DNA from 2 places in the Citrobacter koseri ATCC BAA-895 genome. Region 2 is predicted to be linked to the other one. Evidence: predicted binding sites of a transcription regulator. Region 2 holds the regulator's gene; the other holds the start of a gene.
What was found. The regulator sigma-54, encoded in region 2, starts transcription at its own class of promoters, with help from an activator protein. The targets are predictions, from matches to a motif close to GTTGGCACANNTTTCGCTNT.

Region 1 (7,406 bases), 1.7 Mb from region 2:
AATGACGTTAATATGACAAGAGGAGGAAAATGAAGAGGTTGCCGGACGGCAGAATTGGGTGGGGGCCCTGCCAGCTACATCCCGGCACACACGTCATCTGCTCTGGCTGCTTCCTTCCGGACCTGACCTGGTAAACAGAGTAGCGTTGCGGGAGAACCAACAGAGCCCCCATTGAGAGCGTTGTTAACCAACGCGCAGGCGCATTATCACTGCTGGCCCCTGTAAATGCAACCCATCCAACATCGGATGCTGTTTTCTTGCGCAATGAGGCTTCACTCCCCGGCGGTTCACGATTATGCTGAAAGATTATCGCAGGAATGAATGATGGACAGACAAGACACTTTCCCCCAACGCGTCTGGCAAATCGTGGCCTCAATCCCCGAAGGGTTTGTCACGACTTATGGCGACGTCGCCCGCCTCGCCGGTTCACCTCGTGCCGCGCGTCAGGTCGGCGGCGTATTAAAACGATTGCCGGAAGGCAGCACCCTCCCCTGGCATCGGGTCGTGAATCGTCATGGCGCCATCTCCCTGACCGGACCAGACCTGCAACGCCAACGTCAGGCGTTACTGTCAGAAGGCGTGGTGGTCTCGGGGAGTGGGCAAATCGATATGCAACGATATCGCTGGATTTATTAACCCTCTCCGGCCGGAGAGGGTTGTCCTGTGAGAGCTTAGTACTGTGTCGGCGCCGGTACGGCGGAAGACGGGTTCACCTGCGTCGGCGACGTTGACGGTACGGTTGTCGCTGCGCCGCCGCTGGCCTGAACAGGCACTGCCGTTTGCTGAACCGGCACCAGCGTCAGATCCGCTTTCGTGCCGCCCTGATTAATAACTGGCTGTACGGTATCGGTGATAAAGACCAGTTTGTCATTAATCGTCACGGCGGCGCTCAACAGAATCCGCGCATTTGGCTGGATGTCAGCCGGGTTAAACGGCAGTACAAAGCTAAATGGCGACTGTTTCCCCTCGGTGCGCACCGCTTTCTGCGACAGCACTTTCGACGGCGCATCCGCCAGTGAGGCATCAGACAGCGTCACGGTCAGTACGGCATCCGGTGGCAGGGCCACTTTCTGACGGATCCAGACGGTACCGGAGACATTAGGTTGCTGAATAGTTGACTGTGTAGCCACGCCAGAAGTATTTGGGTCAGGCGCAGGCGTCTGGATATCTGCGCTTCTGTCTGCGCAGGCTGCCAGAGCAACCGCAACCGCTAAACCACTTACCATGTGCACGAGTTTCATTAAATTCTCCTTATCATCAATGCATCAGCGGGAGGTGCTTTACCCGCCGGAAGAGTGGTTAACAAAGACATAACGTGACTAAGTGTGGCATATCTCACTTATTTTTGCCTGGAATTAGTCCGTAATTCAGACTATTGCACCCATCGGACCACTTTCAAAATTGCGTTATACTCTGCCTACCTCGCTTCGGCGCCGTTGTTACCTGGAGAGCACGTATGAGTCAGGCACTGAATAATTTGCTGTCATTGTTAGATCTGGAAAAAATTGAAGAAGGACTCTTTCGGGGCCAAAGTGAAGACTTAGGATTACGTCAGGTTTTTGGTGGTCAGGTGGTCGGTCAGGCGCTGTATGCCGCCAAAGAGACCGTACCTGAACAACGTCTGGTTCACTCTTTTCACAGCTACTTTCTGCGCCCCGGCGACAGCCTGAAGCCCATTATTTACGATGTGGAAGTTCTGCGCGACGGCAACAGTTTCAGCGCGCGTCGCGTCGCCGCCATCCAGAACGGGAAGCCTATTTTCTATATGACAGCCTCCTTCCAGGCGCCGGAAGAGGGATTTGAGCATCAGAAAACCATGCCGGACGCCCCTGCGCCGGAAACGCTGCAATCGGAGACGGAGATCGCCCGTTCATTGGCGCATCTGCTGCCGCCCGTGCTGAAAGAGAAATTTATCAGCGACCGCCCGCTGGAGATCCGCCCGGTGGAGTTCCACAACCCGTTAAAAGGCCACGTTGCGAACCCGACGCGTCAGGTCTGGATCCGCGCCAACGGTACGATACCGGATGATATCCGCATTCATCAGTATCTGCTGGGTTATGCTTCCGATCTGAATTTCCTGCCCGTCGCGCTGCAACCCTACGGCATCGGCTTCCTGGAGAAAGGTCTGCAAATTGCCACGATCGACCATTCAATGTGGTTCCATCGCCCTTTCAACATGAACGAATGGTTGCTGTACAGCGTAGAGAGCACCTCGGCTTCCAGCGCCCGTGGTTTTGTTCGTGGGGAGTTTTACACGCGGGATGGCGTGATGGTCGCGTCGACCGTTCAGGAAGGCGTGATGCGCAATCGCAATTGAAAATGGCCGAATGGCGACGCAAAAGCGTCGCCATTCGGCCTGTTGATGATCAGGCGTTATACGCATTCTCGCCGTGGCTGTTGACGTCCAGACCTTCGCGCTCCTGCTCTTCCGGTACGCGCAGCCCAACGGTGATATCCGCCAGTTTGTAGCCGATAAACGCCACTACGCCAGACCAGACGATGGTGATAGCGATACTCTCCAGCTGCACCAGCAGCTGATGCCCCATCGTCACGCCTTCGGCAAACCCTACACCGCCGAGCGTGGTGGATGCAAAGATCCCGGTCAGGATACACCCAACGATGCCGCAAACGCCGTGGATGCCAAACACATCGCAAGGATCGTCCACACGCAGCAGACGTTTAAGCATCGTCACGCCCCACAGACCCGCCAGCCCCGCAACGACACCGAGAATCAACGCGCCGCCGACGCCAATGTAACCACAGGCTGGCGTTATGCCGACCAGTCCCGCGATAGCGCCGGAGCAGGCGCCCAGCAGAGACGGTTTACCGCGCAGCGCCCACTCGCCGAAAATCCACCCCAGAATAGCGGCAGCCGTTGCCACCACGGTGTTAACAAAGGCCAGTGCAGCAATCTCGTTCGCCATGCCCGCCGACCCGGCGTTAAAGCCAAACCAGCCGATATAGAGGATCGCGGTGCCGGTGAAAACCATCGGCAGGTTATGGGGTTTGAACGCCTCTTTACCAAAGCCGACACGTTTGCCAATCAGATAAGCGCCCACCAGACCAGCAATCGCCGCATTGATATGCACGACCGTACCGCCCGCAAAATCCAGCGCGCCGTGAGAAGCCAGCAAACCGCCGCCCCAGACCATATGCGCAATCGGGATATAGGAGAGCGTCAGCCACACCACCACGAAAATCAGTACCGCAGAGAAGCGGATACGTTCAGCCAGCGCCCCTACGATCAGCCCGACGGTAATGCAGGCGAAAGAGCCCTGGAAAGCAACGTGAATATACTGGTAGAAACTGCCCATCACTGCCGTGAGCTCAATATTTTTCAGCATCACCCAGTTGAAGTCGCCAAAGAAGTTGTTCCCCTCGCCAAAGGCCAGCGAATAGCCGTAAACAACCCACAAAATACAGACCAGCGCGAAGGTGACGGCAACCTGCGTCAACATCGACAGCACGTTCTTTCCACGGATCAATCCGCCATAGAACAGAGCAATGCCCGGAATGGTCATGAACAGCACCAGCGCGGTGCAAATCATCATAAAGGCATTGTCGGCTTTATCCACAACCGCCGGAGCCGCCATTGCCAGACCTGGAAGCAAAGCCAGTGAAGCAAGGCCAGTTTTCATCGTTGCTATCTTCATCTTTTCGTTCCCTATCACTGTGTGCCAGGAGTTACAGTGCCGCTTCGTCGGCTTCGCCGGTACGAATACGAATGACACGTTGCAGCTCAGCGACAAAAATTTTGCCGTCGCCAATTTTTCCGGTGTAGGCCGCCTTGCTGATGACCTCAATGACTTCATCAAGCTGGTCGTCGGCAATCGCCACATCAATCTTCACTTTGGGCAGGAAGTTGACGCTGTATTCCGCACCGCGGTACAGCTCGGCATGGCCTTTCTGACGCCCGAAGCCTTTCACTTCGGTGACTGTCAGCCCTTGAATACCAATCGAAGACAGTGCTTCACGGACGTCTTCCAGTTTGAACGGTTTGATTACCACGGTAACCAGCTTCATAGATCCCCTCCTGTCAGAATTCGATAATGTCTGCCGCTTCACGACAGGGATATTGCAAGGGGTGTGCCAGAAATGAAAAACGCGGGATAATTCAGGCTTGTAGGGTACGGCAGGGGAAGGAAAAGAAAAAACGCACTATAACGGTGCATGGTACGTTACATTTTTGCACCAGATTGTTGATTGCCGGATGGCGGCGTAAGCACCTTATTCGGCCTACAAGAGCGCATTGTCCGTAGGCCTGATAAGCGCAGCACCATCAGGCGCTGAGCGATTCCTCACGCGCGCTGGCCGCCAGCTCTTCACCGGCAAGCTGTAGTTGGTACATCTGCCAGTAACGCCCTTGCGCTTCGAGCAGTTGTTGATGCGTACCGCGCTCGACCGCCTGCCCGCGATGCAGCACCAGAATGGTGTCCGCATCAACAATGGTTGACAGGCGATGTGCAATCACCACCAGCGTGGTGTGTTCACGCACTGCCGCCAGCGCTTGCTGAATCGCCTGCTCAGTACCGGAGTCAATGCTGGCGGTGGCTTCATCCAGAATCAGAACCTGCGGCGTATCAACCAGCACCCGCGCCAGCGCCAGCAGCTGTTTCTGCCCGACGGACAGATTATTGCCCTGCTCGCCCAGCCGGGTGTGGATACCCTCGCTCAGACTACGCGCCAGCTCCACCAGTTGCACGGTTTCCAGCGCCTGCCAGACCTGTTCCTCCGAAATATCGCGCCCCAGCGTAACGTTCGCCAGGAACGTATCCGCCATCACCACCGGGTCCTGCTGCACCATCGCGACTCCCTGACGTAAAACCCCGTGGCTCAACGTTGACAGCGAACGGTCGTCAAGGCGAATGTCTCCCTGTGTAAGCGGGTAATACCCCATCAGCAGGCTGGCGAGGGTACTCTTGCCGCTGCCGGTATGCCCGACCAGCGCCACAAAGCTGCGCGACGGAACGGAGAGCGTAATGTTTTGCAGCACCAGATTGTCGTCACGGTAGGCGAAGGAGACATCATCAACGTCAATCCTGCCCGACTGCAACGGGCGCTCATCCCGACCATAATCCTGGCGTGGGCCGTCCATCAGTTCGAATACGCGCTCCCCCGCCACCGCAGCCTGCTGCAACATCGACTGTTGGGTCGTCAGTTCAATCAATGGCTCGTTCAGACGCCCCAGATAGCTGATAAAGGCGTACAACACCCCGACTTCAATGGTGCCGCGCGAGGTAAAGCTAAACAGCATCAGTAATCCGCAGAGGATCAGCGCGGAAAAAAGGCTGAGCAGCGGGCGCAATAAAAAGCCGTCCAGTCGCAGGGTCTGCATCCGCGCCATATAGTGCGAGCGGCTGGCCTCCCCCATTCTCTCGCCGAACCGCGCCTGCTGGCGGAACTGCTGAATGACGCTCATGCCGTTAATGACCTCATTGAAGCCATCATTGATGTCCGCCAGATATGCCCGCACGCGGCGCACAATCGGCGTGCTATAGCGCTGGTAAATCACCATCACCACCAGCACCGCCGGGAAAATCGCCATCGCGACCAGCGCCATCCGCCAGTCGAGGCTGAACATGGCGACCAGCATCGCGCCAATTAACGCCGCGCTACGCAGCACCGTCGCCACGACCGTAACGTAAAGGTCGCGGATGACTTCCGTATCATTGGTCACGCGAGAGATCAGTTGCCCCACCGGCTGCGTGTCAAAGGCGCTCAGTGGCTGGCGCAAAGCGGCATCCATCACATCGGTACGCAGCTGTTGCACTACGCCGACGGCCGCCTGATTAAACAACAGCGACTGCGCATAATGCAGCCCCGCCGCCAGAAACTGTAAGCCAATGTACGCCGCCACCAGCCCCGCGACCATGCCCAGAGGCAGGTGGCTCTTCGCGACCATATTGTCGATAAAGTAGCTGATAAGTAACGGGCCGCTGACTTCCGCCGCTGCCGCGATCCACAGCATCACCACGGCGATGGCAAGCGGTTTACGCCACGGCGAACCATACGCCAGCAGCCTTTTCAGGGTCGGCCATAACTGTCCAAAACTACGCATCTGCCGTCTCCTCGTTGATTTCAGGAGCGTCAGTCAGCGCCGCCTCCAGTTGCTGATAGCGATACATATCGCGATACCAGCCCGTTTGCAGCACTAATTCATCGTGATCGCCACGCTGGGCGATATGGCCATGCTGCATCACGATAATCTCGTTGGCTTCCGTCAGAGCGGATAAGCGGTGCGCGCTAATAATCACGGTGCGCCCCTCTCCCCACTGGCGTAAATTATGCAGAATCTGGTGTTCGGTACGGCCATCCACCGCCGACAGCGCATCATCCAGAATCAGGATTTCCGCATTGAGCAGTAACGCGCGCGCAATAGAAATGCGCTGTTTTTGCCCGCCAGATAGCATGACGCCGCGTTCGCCCACTTCGGTGTCATATCCTTGAGGCAGACGCAAAATATCCTCATGCACGCTGGCCAGCCGCGCCACCTGTTCAATCTCTTCCTGCGTCGCGTTTGGGCGCCCCAGCGCGATGTTATTGCCGACCGTGTCGGAGAACAGGAACGGCGTCTGGCTGACGACCGCCAGGCGACTGCGCCAGCTATCAAGCTGCAAGCGCGTCAGCGGAATATCATGAAAACGGATATCCCCCTGCGTAATATCGAAATGGCGCTGAATAAGCGAAAGAAGAGTGCTTTTCCCCGCGCCCGTCGGCCCGCAGATCCCCAGCATCTGCCCTGGCTCAAGCTGGAATTGCACATTTTCCAGCGCCGGATGCGCGGTTTGCGGGTAGCTGAATTCACGAATGGAGACCGTCAGCGCTCCCCGCCCTTCCGGCACCGCCTCCGTTCCGTCGTTGACGACCGGCGCTTCCGCCAGCATCGCGCGGATACGGCTGTACGCTGCGCTACCGCGTTCCACAATGTTAAACATCCAGGCCAGCGCTAACATAGGCCAGATCATCAGCCCGAGGTACATCATAAAGCTGGTCAGTTCCCCAAGCGTCAGCGTACCGTGCACTACCATCCAGCTTCCGCCGCCGATGGCAAGCAGATTAGCCATGCCGATGGCAATATAAATCGTGGGATCAAAACGGGCGTCGATACGTGCTACCCGCATATTTTTCTTCCCGGTATCTTCCGCGTCCGCCGCAAACAGCGACGACTGTCGATCTTCAAGGCCAAAAGCTTTGATCATGCGAATGCTGGTCAGGCTCTCCTGGGTACGATCGTTCAGACTGGAAAACGCCGCCTGCGCCAGTTTGAAGCGGTTATGCAGACGGTCGCCGTAGCGCTTGATCATCAGCGCCATAATCGGCATAGGCAGCAGCGCGAACAGCGTCAGTTGCCAACTGAGCTGCGTTGACATCACGATCAGCACAGCGCAGCCCATCACCAGCGAATC
Region 2 (7,406 bases):
GATCTCCTGGTAATGTTGCTAATAGAACCAGTATGAACGCTCAACTTAAATAGAACGTAAACAACCCCTCTTAAGGTTTTCTTAAGGTTTAATCAGGACGGAAAAGCGCACGGAATGTACAATATCGACGCAGGCAGAAAGACGAGGGAATAAAAAAAACGCCGGGTGGCGTTTTCTGGGGGAAAGGAAGAGACGAAAGCGAAATGGCCTAATCTTCGTCGAATCCTGAATTGAACAGCGCGATCACCGCCGCCAGCGCTTCGACCTCCTGCGGGCCGGTGGCTTCAATTTCTATCTGGCGACCTTTAGCAGAGTCCAGCATCAGCAGGGCGATGACGCTATTGGCTTCGGCTTCGGTTCCTTCATCATTGCGTAACAGCACTTCGGCCTCAAAACCCTGCATTAATTCAAACAGTTTCATCGCAGGCCGGGCATGCATACCCAGCTTGTTTGTGACTTCTACAGTCTGCTTCACGGTCATGTTTTGCGTTTTTCCAGCGTTCTATGGCGTGACTGCACGTTCTTACCGCGTGAACGGAAGTAGTCTGCCAGCTGTTCTGCAATATACACCGAACGGTGTTTCCCGCCGGTACAGCCGATGGCTACGGTGAGATAGCTACGGTTGTTTGTCTCCAGCATGGGTAACCATAACTCAAGATAGCTGCGAGTCTGGTAGATAAAATTGTGTACTTCTGTGTGCCTGTCGAGGAATGCCGCAACCGGTTTATCGAGGCCGGTCATTGGACGCAGTTTCGGGTCCCAGTGCGGGTTAGGCAGGAAGCGCACGTCAAAAACATAATCGGCATCGATTGGAATACCGTGCTTGAAGCCGAAGGACTCGAACACCATTGTCAGCTCGCGTTCGCGCTTGCCCAGCAGACGGGTACGCAGCATTTCCGCCAGTTCATGCACGGACATTTCAGAGGTATCGACAATCAGATCGGCGCGGGAACGCAGCGGTTCCAGCAGATCGCTTTCCTGGTCGATGGCGCTCTCCAGGGAGAGATTTTTGCTGGAAAGCGGATGCAGACGGCGCGTATCGCTGTAACGGCGAATCAGCGTGTTGCGATCGGCATCAAGGAACAGAAGCTGTGGTGAAAACGCATCGGGCAGGTTGTTCATCGCCTGCTCGAAAATTTCAGGGGACTCAGGCATGTTACGCACGTCAATGCTGACGGCCGCAGAAATCTGGCGATCGGCCAGCGTACGAGCCAGATCGGGCAACAGCACCACGGGGAGGTTGTCCACGCAGTAAAAACCCATATCTTCCAGCGCACGCAGGGCGACAGATTTCCCTGACCCTGAACGACCGCTGACGATCATCAGTACCATGTACCGTTTCTCCTCACAACAGATGCCATTGGGTGGTTATGCCTCATCCTTTCCACCTTCGGTGTCAGTGATGATTTGATACAGCTCTTCGTCACTCTGCGCGGCGCGCAGACGGCGGCAGATGGTTTTATCCGCCAGACGTTTAGCGACCAGCGACAGTGTATGCAGATGCGTTTTGGTCTGATCTGCGGGCACCAGCAGGGCGAAAAGCAGATCGACCGGTTGATTATCAATGGCATCGAAAGCGATAGGCGTTTCGAGTTGGACGAACACGCCGACGGCGCGCAGCGTATCTTCTTCCAGCTTGCCGTGCGGGATGGCGATACCATTGCCAATGCCGGTACTGCCCATTTTCTCACGCGTCAGGATTGCTTCAAATACCACCTGCGGAGGCAGGCTGAGCTGTTTTGCCGCCAGTTCACTGATAATCTCCAGCGCACGTTTTTTGCTCTGGCAGTGAACGCCGCTGCGCGTACATTCCTGGTTAAGTACGCTGCTCAGTTGTAGAGTCGTATCGTTATTTGTCATAATTTCACCTAAGAACCTGTTCCATCAGGATGATTCCTGATGAGGCAGATTCGGAGCGCTAACTGTACAAATGGCCTGTTGTGCGTCACAACAGGCCGTCCTGCACTCGCTAACTGCCCGGACAATTAGTGTTGTTTCAGTTTATCTTTGTGTTTCGTTAGCTGCCTTGCCAGTTTATCGATCAAACCGTCAATGGCGGCATACATATCCTGACCTTCCGCGCTGGCGTGAATTTCGCCACCGTTTACATGCAGTGTCGCATCCGAGATGTGTGTTACCTTCTCCACTTTCAAAACAACGTAGACCTGATTAATCCTGTCAAAATACTGCTCAAGTTTGGCGAATTTGGTTGAGACAAAGTCGCGCAGGGCTTCAGTAATTTCGACGTTATTTCCAGTGATGTTGAGCTGCATAGTGTCTTCCTTATCGGTTGGTTCAAACCAGCTGTTTGCGCTGATTGGACGGCGGAATGGATAAAGACTCTCGGTACTTCGCAACGGTGCGGCGCGCCACCATGATACCCTGATCCGACAACATAGAGGTTAACTTGCTGTCGCTCAGCGGCTTCGCGGGGTTCTCCGCAGCAATTAATTTCTTCACCAGCGCACGTATCGCCGTGGAAGAGGCTTCGCCTCCGCCTTCGGTATTCACATGGCTGGAAAAGAAATACTTCAGTTCAAAAATGCCGCGTGGACTGTGCAGATACTTCTGCGTGGTCACACGGGAAATCGTCGATTCGTGCATCTCGACGGCCTGGGCGATGTCCGCCAGCACCATCGGTTTCATAAACTCTTCGCCTTGCTCGAAGAAGGCCTGCTGCTGCTCAACAATACAGCGGCTCACGCGTAACAGGGTGTCGTTGCGACTTTCCAGACTTTTGATCAGCCACTTCGCATCCTGAAGGTTGCTGCGAATGAACTGGCTGTCGGCATCATTACGCGCGCCGTTGCACAGGGCGGCATAATGTTGATTGATCTGTAGACGGGGAATGCTGTCGCCGTTCAGCTCCACCATCCAGTAACCGTTATGCTTACGCACCAGCACATCCGGGATCACATATTCAGGTTCGCCGGTCTGGATAGACTGACCCGGTCTGGGATCGAGCGACTGGATAAGATTGACCGCCTCTTTCAGTACCTCTTCTTTCAGCCGCGTAACGCGCATCAGGGTGCGGAAGTCATGATTGGCCAGCAGATCGAGGTGATCGCTGATGATCAACCGGGCGTCTTCCAGCCAGGGCGTGGATTTATCGAACTGTGAGAGCTGGATCAGCAGGCAGTCACGGAGATCTTTCGCCGCCACGCCGATGGGATCGAAGCGCTGAACGCGTTTGAGTACCGCTTCTATTTCATCGAGGCCGATCTCTTCATCGCCGATGCTTTCGAGAATGTCATCCAGCGAAATGGTGAGATAGCCGGTATCATCAACGGCATCGACAATTGAGGTGGCAATCGCGCGATCGGTATCCGAGAACGGAGTCAGCCCGACTTGCCACATCAGGTAGTCCTGGAGGGACTGCGTGGTTTCGCCCTGGTACACCGGCAGCTCGTCGTCGATGTAGTCGCCGCTGGTGCCGGACGGCGTACCTGCGGTGTAAATCTCATCCCAGCTGGCGTCAAGCGGCAGCTCTTCGGGCATCTCTTTCTGTTCGAGCGCGTCTGCGGTATCCAGGGCTTCGTTGTCCTGGGTTTCGCGCGTGTCGATTTCATCGTGAAGATCGGTTTGCTCAAGCAGCGGATTACTCTCCAGCGCTTGCTGAAGTTCCTGCTGAAGTTCCAGCGTAGACAACTGCAACAGACGGATGGCCTGTTGTAGCTGGGGCGTCATCGCCAGTTGTTGGCTGAGCCTGAGTTGCAAACCTTGCTTCATGTTCAGAGTCGTTTTCTCCCGCTGTGACGTCGCAGTCTTCTACCCTATCAGAGTCTGAAGTCTTCCCCAAGGTATACGCGCTTAACGTGCTCGTCTTGCAGGATTTCTGTCGGTGTGCCGTGTGCGATCAGATGCCCCTGGCTGACAATATACGCGCGTTCACACACCGCCAGCGTTTCACGAACGTTGTGGTCGGTAATCAGAACGCCGAGACCGCTGTCGCGCAGGTGCTCGATAATGCGTTTGATGTCGATGACGGAAATCGGGTCAACGCCTGCAAACGGTTCATCCAGCAGGATAAATTTCGGATTTGCGGCCAGCGCGCGGGCAATCTCCACACGGCGGCGTTCACCGCCGGACAACGCTTGTCCGAGGCTGTCGCGCAGATGCTCGATGTGGAACTCTTCCATCAGTTCATTGGCACGGTCTTCACGCTGTTCGGTCGTGAGATCGTCACGAATTTGCAGCACCGCCATCAGGTTATCAAACACGCTCAGACGGCGGAAAATGGAGGCTTCCTGCGGTAAATAGCCAATACCGCGACGCGCGCGGGCATGCAGCGGCAGCAGGCTGATGTCTTCATCGTCAATAATAATGTTGCCAGCGTCGCGCGGCACAATGCCCACCACCATGTAGAAGGTAGTGGTTTTACCTGCGCCGTTCGGCCCGAGCAGACCGACGATCTCCCCGGAATTCACGGTCAGGCTGACATCTTCCACCACGCGACGGCCTTTATAGGCTTTCGCAAGATTCTTTGCAGTTAATGTTGCCATAACGAATTAGTTACCCTTCTTCTGTGCCGGGGCCTGGTCTTTGTTTTTGTCCTGCAACTGCGACGGCACCAGAACCGTCGTTACACGTTTGCCTTTTTCGCTGAACGCCTGCATTTTCTGCTCTTTCACCAGGTAAGTGATCTTATCGCCGGTGATGTTGCTGTCGAGCTGCTCCAGGTAGGCGTTACCGGTCAGGACGACGAAATCTTTCGCCAGCTCATAATGCATTTTTTGGGCATGGCCTTTTACCGGCTTGCCGTTGTCCTGCATCTGATAAAACGTCGCCGGGTTGCCGAAGCCGTCGATCACCTCTTTGCCTTGCTCGCCGCCCGGACGGGTGACGACCACTTTGTCGGCATTGATTTTGATGGTGCCCTGAGTCACGACGACATTTCCGGTAAACGTCACCACGTTACCCTGCATATCCAGTGACTGCTGGTCCGATTCAATATGAATCGGTTGTTCGGTATCGCCGGTGACCGCGAACGCCGGAAGACTGGCGGCCAGAAGTGTGCTGGCAAGCACAAGATTAAGGCTGAGTTTGTTTGTTTTGAATTTCATAGGAGGTTCTAACCTTTTCAATCAGCTCGGCGTTCTTGCTGCGTAAGTTGCCGCGCATTTTCAGTCCGCTGGAGTTAAATGTTGTTCCGTATAACGTGACCAGATCTTCAGAGGTGACATCCTGCGTCACCAGGTTGATCGTCGCGTTATCCGTCGTGATTCTGCGTAGTTGAGCGTCAGGCGCCAGCGCATTGACTTCAACGTGACCATACAGATAGAGCATCCGGTCTTCGGTCAATTTCGCCTTATCCGCTTTAATCGACCATGTCGGGACTTTATCTTTATCAAAGGTGGTTAATACCGGTTGGGTAAACCACGAAAGCGCCTGTTCTGAATAATATTCAACGTGCTGCGCAATAAGACGATAGTTCAACGCGCCTTCCGGGCTATAGACGACCGTATCGGTATGCTCGCTCTTATAAGTCGGATCGCTGGTGTTCACCACAACCTGAGCAGGATCGTCTTTATCCGCCAGATTAATTCCGATCAACACCAGTACGGCCAACGACAGTAGAATGATAACCCAACGTCTGGTTTTACTCATATCGATTGCCCTTTGGCCTCATCAAGCTTACCCTGCGCCAGCAAGAGTAGATCGCACACTTCCCGCACCGCGCCGCGTCCACCGGCGATATGCGTCACATAGTCGGCGCGAGGGATCAGGAGCGGATGCGCATCAGCGACCGCAACGCTCAGACCCACTTTTTCCATCACCGGCCAGTCGATCAGATCGTCACCGACGTAAGCCACATTTTCAGGCGCAACGCCCAGCTTATCGAGCAGGTCGCCAAACGCGATAAGTTTGTCCGACTGCCCCTGATAGAGATGCGTGATCCCCAGGGTGGCACAGCGATCTTCTACAAGTTTAGCCTTTCGTCCGGTAATAATAGCGACCTCAATCCCGGAAGTGAGCGCACAGCGAATGCCGTAGCCATCACGGACGTTAAAGGCCTTCAGCTCTTCACCGTTGTTGCCCATATAAATCAGACCATCAGACAGCACGCCATCCACATCGAGGATGAGCAGACGGATGTTTTCCGCCTGGGCGATAACCTGTGTACTGACGGGGCCATAACAGGTCGCAAGCGACGCACCTGCTTTACTCATTTCTTTTATCCTTGAGTTTCTACACTACGCCTGCACGCAGTAAATCATGCATATGTAACACACCCAGTAACTGGTCGCCATCAGCAACCAAAACGGAGGTGATATGACGGGACTGCATTAAGTTCAGGGCGTTAACGGCGAGAATACCGGGGCGAACGCGAATTCCCCCTGGCGTCATGACGTCGGCAATCCCTAACTGGCGAACATCCACACCCATATCGAAAACACGACGCAAGTCGCCATCGGTAAAGATGCCGTCAATCTTCATTGTGTCATCACAAATGACGGTCATGCCGAGATTTTTACGCGTAATTTCCAGCAGGGCATCACGCAGGCTGGCGTTTTTATTCACATGCGGGATTTCATCGCCGGTGTGCATGATATCGTTAACGCGCAGCAGAAGTTTACGGCCAAGTGCGCCGCCCGGATGCGACAACGCAAAATCTTCGGCGGTAAAGCCGCGGGCTTTTAATAACGCGACCGCGAGCGCATCGCCCATGACCAGCGTAGCCGTGGTGCTGCTGGTCGGCGCCAGACCCAACGGGCAGGCTTCTTTCGGCACTTTAACACACAGATGCACATCCGCCGCACGCGCCATGCTGCTTTCTGGCCGCCCGGTGATACAAATCAGCGGCACCTGCAAGCGTTTGAGAACCGGGATTAATGCGGCAATCTCATTGGATTCGCCAGAGTTGGAAATCGCGATCACCACATCCTGCGAGGTGACCATGCCGAGATCGCCATGCGCGGCCTCGCCTGGGTGAACAAAAAAGGCGGAAGTGCCAGTGCTGGCAAAGGTGGCGGCCATTTTCCGCCCGATATGACCTGATTTTCCCATCCCCATGACAACGACTTTGCCTGTGCACGAGAAGATTTTTTCACAGGCGAGCGTGAAGTTCTGGTCGATGTATTGGTCAAGCTCCGCCAGGCCTTCACGTTCAATCTCCAGGACGTCTTTGCCTGCTTTCTGAAAGTCAAAACCCGGTTGTAACGCTAAGTGCGACATAGTCCGTTTTCCCGTTATCCAATAAGAAGCGGCGATAGCCAGTACAGCATCGCCAGCCATACGATAAAACCGCCGGTCAGCAGCACGCCAGCGCCCCGACCAATCTGGCGCGGACGCCGCCAGCACAGCAATGCCAAAACAATGCTCACTAACAGCATCACGCTATAGTCACGCCCAAACGCCAGCGGGTTGACGTCGCCTGGCGTAATCAATGCAGGCAGCCCCAGAAC

Region 1: glnK (P-II family nitrogen regulator) is a predicted target of sigma-54. The motif match lies at 4,075-4,094, and genes of this name have one in related genera.

Annotation. Positions count from the first base shown of each region.
Region 1 covers NC_009792.1:2,504,872-2,512,277, forward strand. Annotated here, with positions in the region: RNA gene ffs (signal recognition particle sRNA small type) at 66-162, opposite strand; partial or broken gene CKO_RS11500 (MGMT family protein) at 247-636, shown strand; gene CKO_RS11505 (YbaY family lipoprotein) at 672-1,241, opposite strand; gene tesB (acyl-CoA thioesterase II) at 1,457-2,317, shown strand; gene amtB (ammonium transporter AmtB) at 2,367-3,653, opposite strand; gene glnK (P-II family nitrogen regulator) at 3,685-4,023, opposite strand; gene CKO_RS11525 (SmdB family multidrug efflux ABC transporter permease/ATP-binding protein) at 4,280-6,058, opposite strand; gene CKO_RS11530 (SmdA family multidrug ABC transporter permease/ATP-binding protein) at 6,051-7,406, opposite strand, start outside.
Region 2 covers NC_009792.1:4,244,391-4,251,796, reverse strand. Annotated here, with positions in the region: gene npr (PTS phosphocarrier protein NPr) at 209-481, opposite strand; gene rapZ (RNase adapter RapZ) at 478-1,332, opposite strand; gene ptsN (PTS IIA-like nitrogen regulatory protein PtsN) at 1,369-1,860, opposite strand; gene hpf (ribosome hibernation promoting factor) at 1,986-2,273, opposite strand; gene rpoN (RNA polymerase factor sigma-54) at 2,296-3,729, opposite strand; gene lptB (LPS export ABC transporter ATP-binding protein) at 3,777-4,502, opposite strand; gene lptA (lipopolysaccharide ABC transporter substrate-binding protein LptA) at 4,509-5,063, opposite strand; gene lptC (LPS export ABC transporter periplasmic protein LptC) at 5,032-5,607, opposite strand; gene kdsC (3-deoxy-manno-octulosonate-8-phosphatase KdsC) at 5,604-6,170, opposite strand; gene kdsD (arabinose-5-phosphate isomerase KdsD) at 6,190-7,176, opposite strand; gene CKO_RS19605 (calcium/sodium antiporter) at 7,191-7,406, opposite strand, start outside.